3 regions of the Psychrobacillus sp. INOP01 genome follow, and region 2 is predicted to be linked to each of the others. Evidence: riboswitches for the same ligand, from Rfam matches in the RefSeq annotation. Region 2 holds a riboswitch; each other region holds the start of a gene.
What was found. Region 2 has a riboswitch for cobalamin ahead of KD050_RS03535 (S-layer homology domain-containing protein). Riboswitches for the same ligand answer to the same signal wherever they lie in the genome.

Region 1 (3,217 bases), 1.3 Mb from region 2:
CGAAAGTATTAGTAATATCGCATACATCCTCCGATAAGGTGGCACGTATTTCAGCAAGAATGCTTGTTGGATCAGTACCTTCATAATCGGTTTTATTGATAAAGAAAAAGGTCGGTACTTTGTGTTTTCGTAGTAATTGCCAAACAGTTTCTGTATGTCCTTCTATCCCATCTACCGCGCTGATAATAATGATGGCATAGTCCATCACTTGAATTGCCCGTTCCATTTCTGGAGAAAAGTCGACATGCCCAGGAGTATCGATAATATAATACGTAGAATTATTGTAGGAAAAGATTCCTTGATCGGCAAAGATAGTAATTCCTCTATTTTTCTCTATAGTATGACTATCAAGAAACGAGTCTTGGTGGTCAACTCGTCCTCTTTCTAATTGTATTTGTATGGTATAGCAGCTGCTCCGAAAAAGTAGTTTTTCCAGCATCTACATGTGCAAGAATTCCAATGGTTTTGTGCATGTTCTCACCTCTGAACTTAATTATAGCAAATTACGGTGAAACCACCTGCATCAGTGCTATACTAGGTAGACTAAAACAACGAAGAAAGAGGGTACAAAACATGCAATATTCAAAATCTAAAATGGAAGAGCTAGTGAAATATAGCCCGGAGTTAAGCAAGCGTTTAAAAGAGGTTATGAAGGAGCATGATTTAGAGAAAAGCTTTGCTTTAAAGGCTTTATATCATTCAGAAGTAAAAGACGGCGGTAAATATCAAAGAGATTATCAAGATCTATAAAAAAAGCGAACCGATGCAATATAAAATCGGTTCGCTTTTTTGGTCCAAGGTACTTTAAAGAAAGAATAATGCTAGTGATTTCCATTTCGGGAAAAGGAACAAAGGCTAAGAGCGCCACCTCGTGTGGCAATGTCTTCGTGACCAACCTATCTAAAGAATCAATATAGTAACAAGTCCGTCCAAAGCCTACTGAAAACGCTAGAAAAAGGTTTTAAATTTAAAGGACCGGGCATTTGCCCAGTTTTTCTTATTTAATCCTCTGTAACTCCTGAAATCTCGCTTTTAATTTGTTTAAATGCTTTTTGTAAATTAAGTGTATACATAGTTTTATCCTGTTCACGCATATCTGTGATATTAGCAATTTCTCTTTCGAAGGCTTCCAACATCAAATCAAGTGAAGTGGATGAGCTTCCTATATAGTTTGTCATTAATACATATTTAAATTTCTCTAAATAATCTTCTTTTGTGCCAATTGTCATTTCAAAGTTCCTTTCCTCAACAAAAAAAGCATCCTCTTTTTTCAAAGAAGATGCTAGTTATTAGTATAATTAGTTGTTGTCGAAACGTTTGAAACGTAATAAAATGCACACTGAAAAAGAGTCAATTTCTCCAGTGTTTTCATTGCGTTTTTTCGTACGACAGCAATTTCAAGCATTTGCTTGTTCATAGCTGCACTTAACACCTCCTATCCGCGTAGGGTTTTGGTGTGTACTTGAAATAGGCAGGTCTCCTGGCTCATGATCATCGCGTTTCTATCCTTCCCATAATAACTTACAGTGGATGTAGTAGAATTGCTCCCATTTACAGTTGCGGGACAGCGTCGGTTTTTCACCGACTTCCCTTTTAAGTTCATTCGCTTTCGCAAAAGAACACCTAAATCTACACATTATTCAATTGTTCTTTTACTATAACATATCTGAAATAGAAGAATATATTTTTGTAAATAACCGCAAATTTGGATAAGAACTTAGTAAATTCCCTCACTATAATTAATTCGAGGGGGCAAGAAAATGAATTTAATAAGAACAAGAAATCCATATCAAGTTTACATCTACACATGCTTTTTATCACAACTATTTTTTACTTTTATTTTTACTGTGAATTTGTTGTATCACGTAAAGGTTGTAATGCTGGATCCATTTCAGCTTGTTTTAGTGGGAACAGTTTTGGAGCTATCTGTATTTCTTTTTGAAATTCCTACCGGAGTAGTTTCCGATTTAAAAAGTCGAAAGTTGTCTATAATAATTGGTTACTTTCTAATAGGAATTGGTTTTTTAATGGAGGGGCTATTCCCTTATTTTGCAACTGTACTATTGGCCCAGGTCGCATGGGGAATTGGGTATACGTTTACAAGTGGTTCTCAGCAAGCATGGATTGCAGATGAAATAGGAGAAGAGCGTGCTTCATTAGCATTTATAAGAGGGGCAAAGGCCGGTAGTCTTGGGCAAGTCATAGCCATACCTTTAAGTATTGTAACGGGTTATTTTATGATTAGTTTACCAATCATTATTGGTGGACTATGTATGATTGGGTTAGCGGTATATTTAATCATCTTTATGAAAGAAGAGAACTTCAAACCCCTGAATAAGATAGAAAGAATGTCGACTTGGGAAAACATGAAAGGTAATATGAGCAAAATTATTTTTTATTCTAAAGCTAGCTTCATTATGAGAATGCTATTTTTAATTGCTTTATTTGTAGGGGTTTATAGTGAAGGTTTTGATCGATTGTGGATGTCTCATTTTTTTGAAGTATCAAATATAGCGGCTTTGCCTGAAGAGAGGTTAGTTGTGATTACAGGAGCTATTCAATTCATTATTGTACTTGTTTCTTTTGTAGCGCTCCATTTAATGAATCGAAGTTCTATACATCAGAATCTTAGACATATTTATATAGCTCTATTTATAGGAAGTTTATTTATAATCCTGTCATTGCTTGGCTTTGCTTTTTCCTCATTTGTGATTGGATTGTTAGCCTTTTATATAGTTATTCAAGTGACAAGAAAAGTTATGTATCCACTGGAGGACATATGGTTAAACAAAATCATACTTGAATCCTCTACACGTGCAACATTCTTCTCAGTAAAAGGCCAAGTAGATGCCATAGGTCAAATTGGAGGGGGTCCAATGATTGGATATATAGCAACGGGTTTTACAATAAAAACAGCCATCGTTGTAAGTGCAGTTTTATTAACTCCAGTTCTTTACTTATATAAAACTATTTTGAAAAGTACTAGAGTTTGAATAGTTTAAGTTTAAATACATTCATCTTTATTGATAGATAAAAGAAAATGATTTCGCTTATATCGACTATTAAAAAGCATCGGTTCTAGGACTGATGCTTTATACTTTTGCATATATCTATTGTCACTTAGAATTTCTTTACTAACCATTGTTTTAAGTTCTCCATCATTTCTTCAGAAAAGGAGTGGTTTACATTTTTGTATATATTAAAAATTACATCATGT
Region 2 (3,217 bases):
GTGCCATTTGGATTTATTGTCGCTTCACCTTCAGGCAGTATCTCTTCAAATGTAATGAAGTGTTTGATTTTTTTTCCAATAAATAATTCTGCATCTTGAGGAACTGTAAAAGTCATATTCCCTGAAAATGGGATTGCCGTACTTACAGCTTGAGCAGATGCTGCAATTGTTATAGTTATGCTATTGCTTAATGCAACGTATTGAGTGTGCTTAGCATCTGGTTCAAACTGATAGAAGAACGTTTTTCCTGTAAGAGCTAATACAGGAATCTGTCCTTGTGCAGTTACGTCACCTAGCTTCAATGACGTATCGCTTGATATATCTTGTCCAACTTTTACAGTGTAATCATTATCAACAACCCAGCCGGTATTACTAGCTTTAAAATTAAGCTGACGGAATTTGAATTCTTGGTTCGGCTCAGTTGTAACTGTTAACTTACCACCACCAACGCTTTTATTATTGCTATCAAAGCCTTCGTAGCGATAATTACCTATTGGTATAGTAGCTGTATAAACGTTATACGTACCTTCGGCACCAGCTCCTATGTTTATTTCTTGTTCGTTCGCATCGTAAAGATTTAATTTAACTGTTTTAGGTGCGACAGTGAACTTTACTTCGTTAGTAACAACAGCTTGTAAACCAACATTTTTCGCTTGATTAAATAACGCTGTTGCCTGATTTAGTGCTAATACTTTCGCATCAATGTCTTCTTGAATCGCATTTTCATCTGCGATTAGTTGTTGAGCAGATATGATTACATTTGTATACGCATCTTGTTCAGCTTGAGTTACCCAATAATCAGTGGGGGCTATATCTTTTCCATCGACACTTACTTTTACAGAAGCTTTAGTTGATTCAGCTTGTTGAATGTCAGCTTGTAATACTGTTTTTTCAGCTTTAACAACTTCTTCATCGTCTCCATTTAAAGCAGTATATAGTTGAGTTAGTGCAGTATCTACATCTGATTGACTGCTCTCCATATTAGTGAGCTGTAAGTATGCGGCATCATAAGCAGACTTTACATTTGTATTTGCTAAAATTTCGTTTTTATTTGGAGCACTATTAATCTCTGCTATTTTTGCTGTTAATACATCTTTATTTGCTGGATTAATATAATTATTTCCACCAAAACCTCCGCCTAAATCTGCTCCATAGCCCCAAACAGTAAACTGCCATCTAATGACATCGCCATCTTCAGGGAACCAATCTGAGGCACCACGAGAGATAAAATCATTTTTAACAGCTACCATCCAACCTGACATATCTGTATAGTCAAATTGACCTAACCAGTTAGATTCTGTTCGCTCATTAATTGGGCCAGATTTATCAAGAATGTATTGTGGAACTTTCACTTCTCTAGGACTTGGATCATAAATAGCTGCTAAATAAAAGCTGCTATCTACAGATCCCATATTTTCATAGTTTCCATCCCCTAATAGATTAACTAAAACTTGAGCTACGTTATCACCTTCATAAAAAGGTACTCTAACAGGTTCATTTATATAGCCTTGTCCAAGGGTGAACTTCTCAACGGAAACCGTCACATAGCCTTTTGGTTCAGAACTATGTATCGTCGCACTATCATTAGTAGTGTTCGAAGATAGTTCGTTCTCCGTTAGCTGGGATATATCAGCTTCCTCGTCATTAGATTGATTATTAATAATAGAGCTAGTTTCTAACTCACTATTTTCAGATAGCTGTGTCTCAGCTAGAGCAGCAGGTGAAAATAGCGAAAATGATAGGATAAAGACAATCGCTATATTCAACCATTTCTTATAAAAGTCCATTTCTTTTTCTTTCCTCCTCAAATTGTTATAAGTGAATATACTTGCAATTAACTCGAAAAGAAAAAAAGATGCTTCTCCAATTAAAGGAGAGCATCTAAGGAAAATAGAATAAGACTCAAAAATACAATTGCCTGTCCATCTATTTGCCGTAAATTCTCCTAGCTTCCGAAGAGAGTTAATACGATGGAATAGAGGTAGGTCTCCTGGCTCGTGTATCCTATTCAGAACCTTCCCATCTACTGGAGGCATTTTTCCTCGTTTGACAGTGGTATTTTCTGTAGTCATCTACACTTACAGTTGCGGAAACAGCTTCGGCTTTGCACCGAATTCCCTATTAAGCTCTTAAAAGAGCACCTTTATTCTGCAATTGTTATTCACTTAAGTTAAGTTTAGCATAAATTTTTTGTTTTCAAAATAGTTCGATAAGAAAAGAATAATTCTGTGGTTATCGCCCCGTCAAAAAAGCTATTAAATACAAAATCTTCCTGGAGGTTACTACTAATAAAAGAGAAATGGATATTTTTGCATCAAATACGTTAGTTGGAGTAAACTAATTGTTGGTTTCAAAACACTATTCCAGATGCATGGCGCAATTGGAAATGAGGAGAGAGGTAAAGAGTTCCTGAATAATGTTGAAAAAGGGAAGAGGAAAGTATACGAGTAAGTGATTATCTTGGAATATGATGGTGAAGTTATAAGCTCAATAACAGACACACGGTTTGTTGAGCATTCCAGCTTCCTGTTTATTGCTCAATTCCATCAACTAGGCTTAAATTTATACTTATCTATTCCAGTACATACGCCGCCAATAATTTTTACTAGCCCCAATAACCTGCTTTTTAATGCTTTATTCTGCATTGTTTAAAAAAGGAAAAAGCCCCCAAAACCTTGATAAACAAGGGTTTCGAAGGCTTTTAATATCACTCTTTGTAGAGCAATAAAATTAACGAGAGTAGAACTCAACGATTAAAGCTTCATTGATTTCAGCAGATAGTTCTCCGCGTTCTGGATTACGAACGAAAGTACCTACTTTGTTGTCTGCGTCAAAAGATAAGTATTCTGGTACGAAGTTATTAACTTCCATAGATTCGTTTACAACGTCAAGGTTTTGAGATTTTTCACGAAGAGAAATTTCTTGACCTGCTTTTAGACGGAATGAAGGAATATCAACGCGTTTACCATCAACCATAACGTGACCGTGGTTTACTAATTGACGTGCTCCACGACGTGTGCGAGCAAGACCTAAACGGTATACAACATTATCAAGGCGAGTTTCAAGAAGAATCATGAAGTTTTCACCATGTTTACCTGGCATTTTACCAGCTTTGTCAAATAGAGTACGGAATTGACGTTCGTTTACACCGTAAGTGTGACGAAGTTTTTGTTTTTCTTGTAATTGCATACCGTATTCTGTTAATTTTTTACGTTGG
Region 3 (3,217 bases), 2.1 Mb from region 2:
AAGCGGCGATTGAAGCACTTGGATACGAACGTGAAAAGCTAGAAGTATCAATTATTCAAATGGTTCAATTATATAAAGACGGCGAAAAAATGAAAATGAGTAAACGTACAGGGAAAGCTGTAACAATGCGTGAGCTTGTGGAAGAAGTAGGGCTAGATGCAGTACGCTATTTCTTCGGTATGCGTTCAGGTGACTCACATATGGACTTCGATCTAGATTTAGCTGTTTCTCAATCAAATGAAAACCCAGTGTTCTATGCACAATATGCACATGCACGTATTTGTTCGATTTTACGATCAGCAGAAACACAAGGAATGAAAGTATCGACGGATTCACTTGAATTATTGCAAAGTGAAAAAGAATTAGATTTACTGAAAAAAATTGGTGACTTCCCACAAATAGTTGCAGATGCTGCAAAACTTCGTGCACCTCACCGTATTGCAATTTACATCCAAGAATTAGCTACGACATTCCATAGCTTCTATAACGCAGACAAGGTATTAAATGCCGATAATCTTCCACAAACAGAAGCACGTCTGGCGCTTGTAACAGCAGCACGCCAAACAATCGCAAATGCATTACGCCTGCTTGGTGTCTCTGCTCCAGAACAAATGTAAAAATACTTCTTTTAACGCTTCGACTTCGGTCGAAGTGTTTTTTTGTCGTTTGGAGATGTATAACTCACGGTAGATGTTCATCAAAAGGCATTATTAGCGATAATGAGAGCAACAGGTTCGGTATTATGGGCTACACTATTCATAATTTCTAGTATTATTCTTGTTCAAGTTCCAGTAGCGTATATGTTGTCTCATTTTACAGATATGGGTATCAAAGGTATACGGCTTGCATATCCGATTGTGTTTATAGTCAATCTAATCGCGCAATATTTGTATTATCGTTTTAATAGGAAACGAAAATTATTAATGACAATATTAGAATAATCTTTCAGAAAATTTGCTAGTCGACAGGTGAATGATTTCATGTATAATGAAATCGATGCATCAATAATAATTTTTAACATAAAGGTGCTTGCTAATAAACTAGCAAGTTAAAAGGGAAGCTGGTTCAAATCCAGCACGGTCCCGCCACTGTATATGATAGGGTTCTATCATGAGTCAGAAAACCTGCCTTTATGAGTCTACACATTAATACCTACGAGGATAGGTTTCGTGTAAGTCGGCTTGGCAATTGGTAACCTCGCAGATTTATACCTATTCTATCTCTTGTTCATTGGACGAGAGTTTTTTTATTTTTGAGAATAATGGGGGAAAAGCACATGAAGAAATTATGGCAATTATGGATGACATCCGCGCTTGCAGTATTATTGCTAGTAGGATGCGGACAAAAAGAAGAAATACCTATCGCAGATAACGGCAACGCACAAGAGGAAGTAGTTGTAGATGAAACAACTTTCCCATTAACAATGACCGATGCAGTTGGTAATGAAATTACATTGGAAGAAGCGCCAAAAACGATCGTTTCTATGCAACCAAGTAATACGGAAATCTTATTTGCACTTGGTTTAAATGATGAAATCGTTGGTGTTAATGATTACGATAATTATCCAGAAGAAGCACTTGAAAAAGAGAAAATCGGTGGTATGGAATTCAATGTAGAGAAAATCGTATCAATGAACCCGGATATCGTATTTGCGCATGAGTCTGCCCTAGGTATGGGTGAAGCTGGATTACAACAAATTCGCGATGCAGGCGTGAAAGTTTTCGTAGTGAAAAATGCAACGGACTTCAATGAAACATATACAACAATTGAGCAAGTTGGTCGTGCTACTGGCAAATTTGAAGAAGCACAAAAAATTGTAGAAGACATGAAAGCAAAAGTAGAAGAAGTAAAAGAGAAAGTGGCAAAAGTTGAAACAAAGAAAACAGTATTCGTAGAAACTTCAGATGTTCCAGAAATTTATACACCTGGTAAAGGGACATTCATGCAAGAAATTTTAGATATGGTGAATGCTGAAAATATTGCTGCCGATCAAGAAGGCTGGTTTATAATGGAGCCAGAAGAAATTGTTAACCGTAATCCGGACGTAATTATAGTGATGTATAGCTATGTCGAAGGAATTGTGGATAGTGTGAAAGCTCGTGATGGTTTTGATTCTATTACGGCTGTGAAAAACAATGAAGTTATACAAGTAGATGAAAACCTAACAAGTCGTACAGGTCCGCGTCTTGCAGAGGGGTTAGAAGAAGTAGCAAAAGCAATTTATCCAGAGGCTTTTAGTGAGTAAAGCCTTGATCGGCTACATCTTGTCCATAGTTGCACTATTAGTAGCAATTTGGCTTGGTGTATCGGTCGGATCCGTAAAGGTACCGATCAGCACATTATGGGATACGGGAGCAGATGCAATCGCGACCAATATCGTTTGGAAAATTCGCATGCCACGTGTTGTGCTTGCAGGGCTAGTTGGTGCATCACTAGCCATTGCAGGTGCTGCATTTCAAGGGTTATTAAAAAATCCGCTTGCCGATCCTTATACGTTAGGAGTGTCGTCCGGTGCCTCAGTAGGTGCCGTGGCTACGCTCTTTTTCGGTATTTCGGTGCCATTTTTAGGGATATTCACGTTACCAGTTTTCAGTATGATTGGTGCTCTAGTTACAATGTTACTCGTTATTACTTTTGCAAAGCTAGTCGACCGTGCGATGAAAATGGAAACAATAATTTTGACTGGTATTATTTTTAGTTCTTTTTTAGGTTCTGTAATTTCGTTGATGATAGCACTGACAGGGGAAGAATTGAGACAAATCATTGGATGGCTACTCGGAAGTGTATCGATGAGGGGCTGGAGCTTCGTGCAAATGGCTTTACCGTTTGTAATTATTGGTACCTTTTTATTGTGGTTAAATAGAAGAGAGTTAAATGCGATGCTATTTGGAGAAGAGCGAGCAAAGCATTTAGGGGTCAATGTGAAACAACGGAAAATGATGATTTTAATCGGCGGTTCCATGCTGACGGGAACGGCGGTCGCTGTATCTGGAACGATTGGATTTGTAGGACTAGTCGTTCCACATATGACGAGGCTGCTATTTGGCTCAGATAACCGACATGTGTTGCCGCTAAGCTTTATAAATGGTGCAGCTTTATTAATCATTTGTGATTTAGTATCTCGAACGATTATTTCGCCAACGGAGCTGCCAATTGGTGTTATTACGGCATTTGTTGGGGCACCAGTCTTTGCATTTATTTTCTTTAGACAACGAAA

Region 1: another riboswitch for cobalamin. It lies ahead of KD050_RS10430 (hypothetical protein); the one in region 2 lies ahead of KD050_RS03535 (S-layer homology domain-containing protein).
Region 3: another riboswitch for cobalamin. It lies ahead of KD050_RS14285 (ABC transporter substrate-binding protein); the one in region 2 lies ahead of KD050_RS03535 (S-layer homology domain-containing protein).

Annotation. Positions count from the first base shown of each region.
Region 1 is NZ_CP073315.1:2,048,019-2,051,235, reverse strand. Features, by position in the region: partial or broken gene KD050_RS10440 (GTP-binding protein) at 1-473, opposite strand, end outside; gene KD050_RS10435 (hypothetical protein) at 574-750, shown strand; gene KD050_RS10430 (hypothetical protein) at 1,002-1,229, opposite strand; cobalamin riboswitch at 1,453-1,642, opposite strand; gene KD050_RS10425 (MFS transporter) at 1,761-2,993, shown strand; gene KD050_RS10420 (alpha/beta hydrolase) at 3,121-3,217, opposite strand, start outside.
Region 2 is NZ_CP073315.1:698,620-701,836, reverse strand. Features, by position in the region: gene KD050_RS03535 (S-layer homology domain-containing protein) at 1-1,787, opposite strand, end outside; cobalamin riboswitch at 1,963-2,160, opposite strand; gene rpsD (30S ribosomal protein S4) at 2,731-3,217, opposite strand, start outside.
Region 3 is NZ_CP073315.1:2,847,296-2,850,512, forward strand. Features, by position in the region: gene argS (arginine--tRNA ligase) at 1-617, shown strand, start outside; gene KD050_RS14280 (hypothetical protein) at 720-941, shown strand; cobalamin riboswitch at 1,007-1,147, shown strand; gene KD050_RS14285 (ABC transporter substrate-binding protein) at 1,277-2,245, shown strand; gene KD050_RS14290 (FecCD family ABC transporter permease) at 2,250-3,217, shown strand, end outside.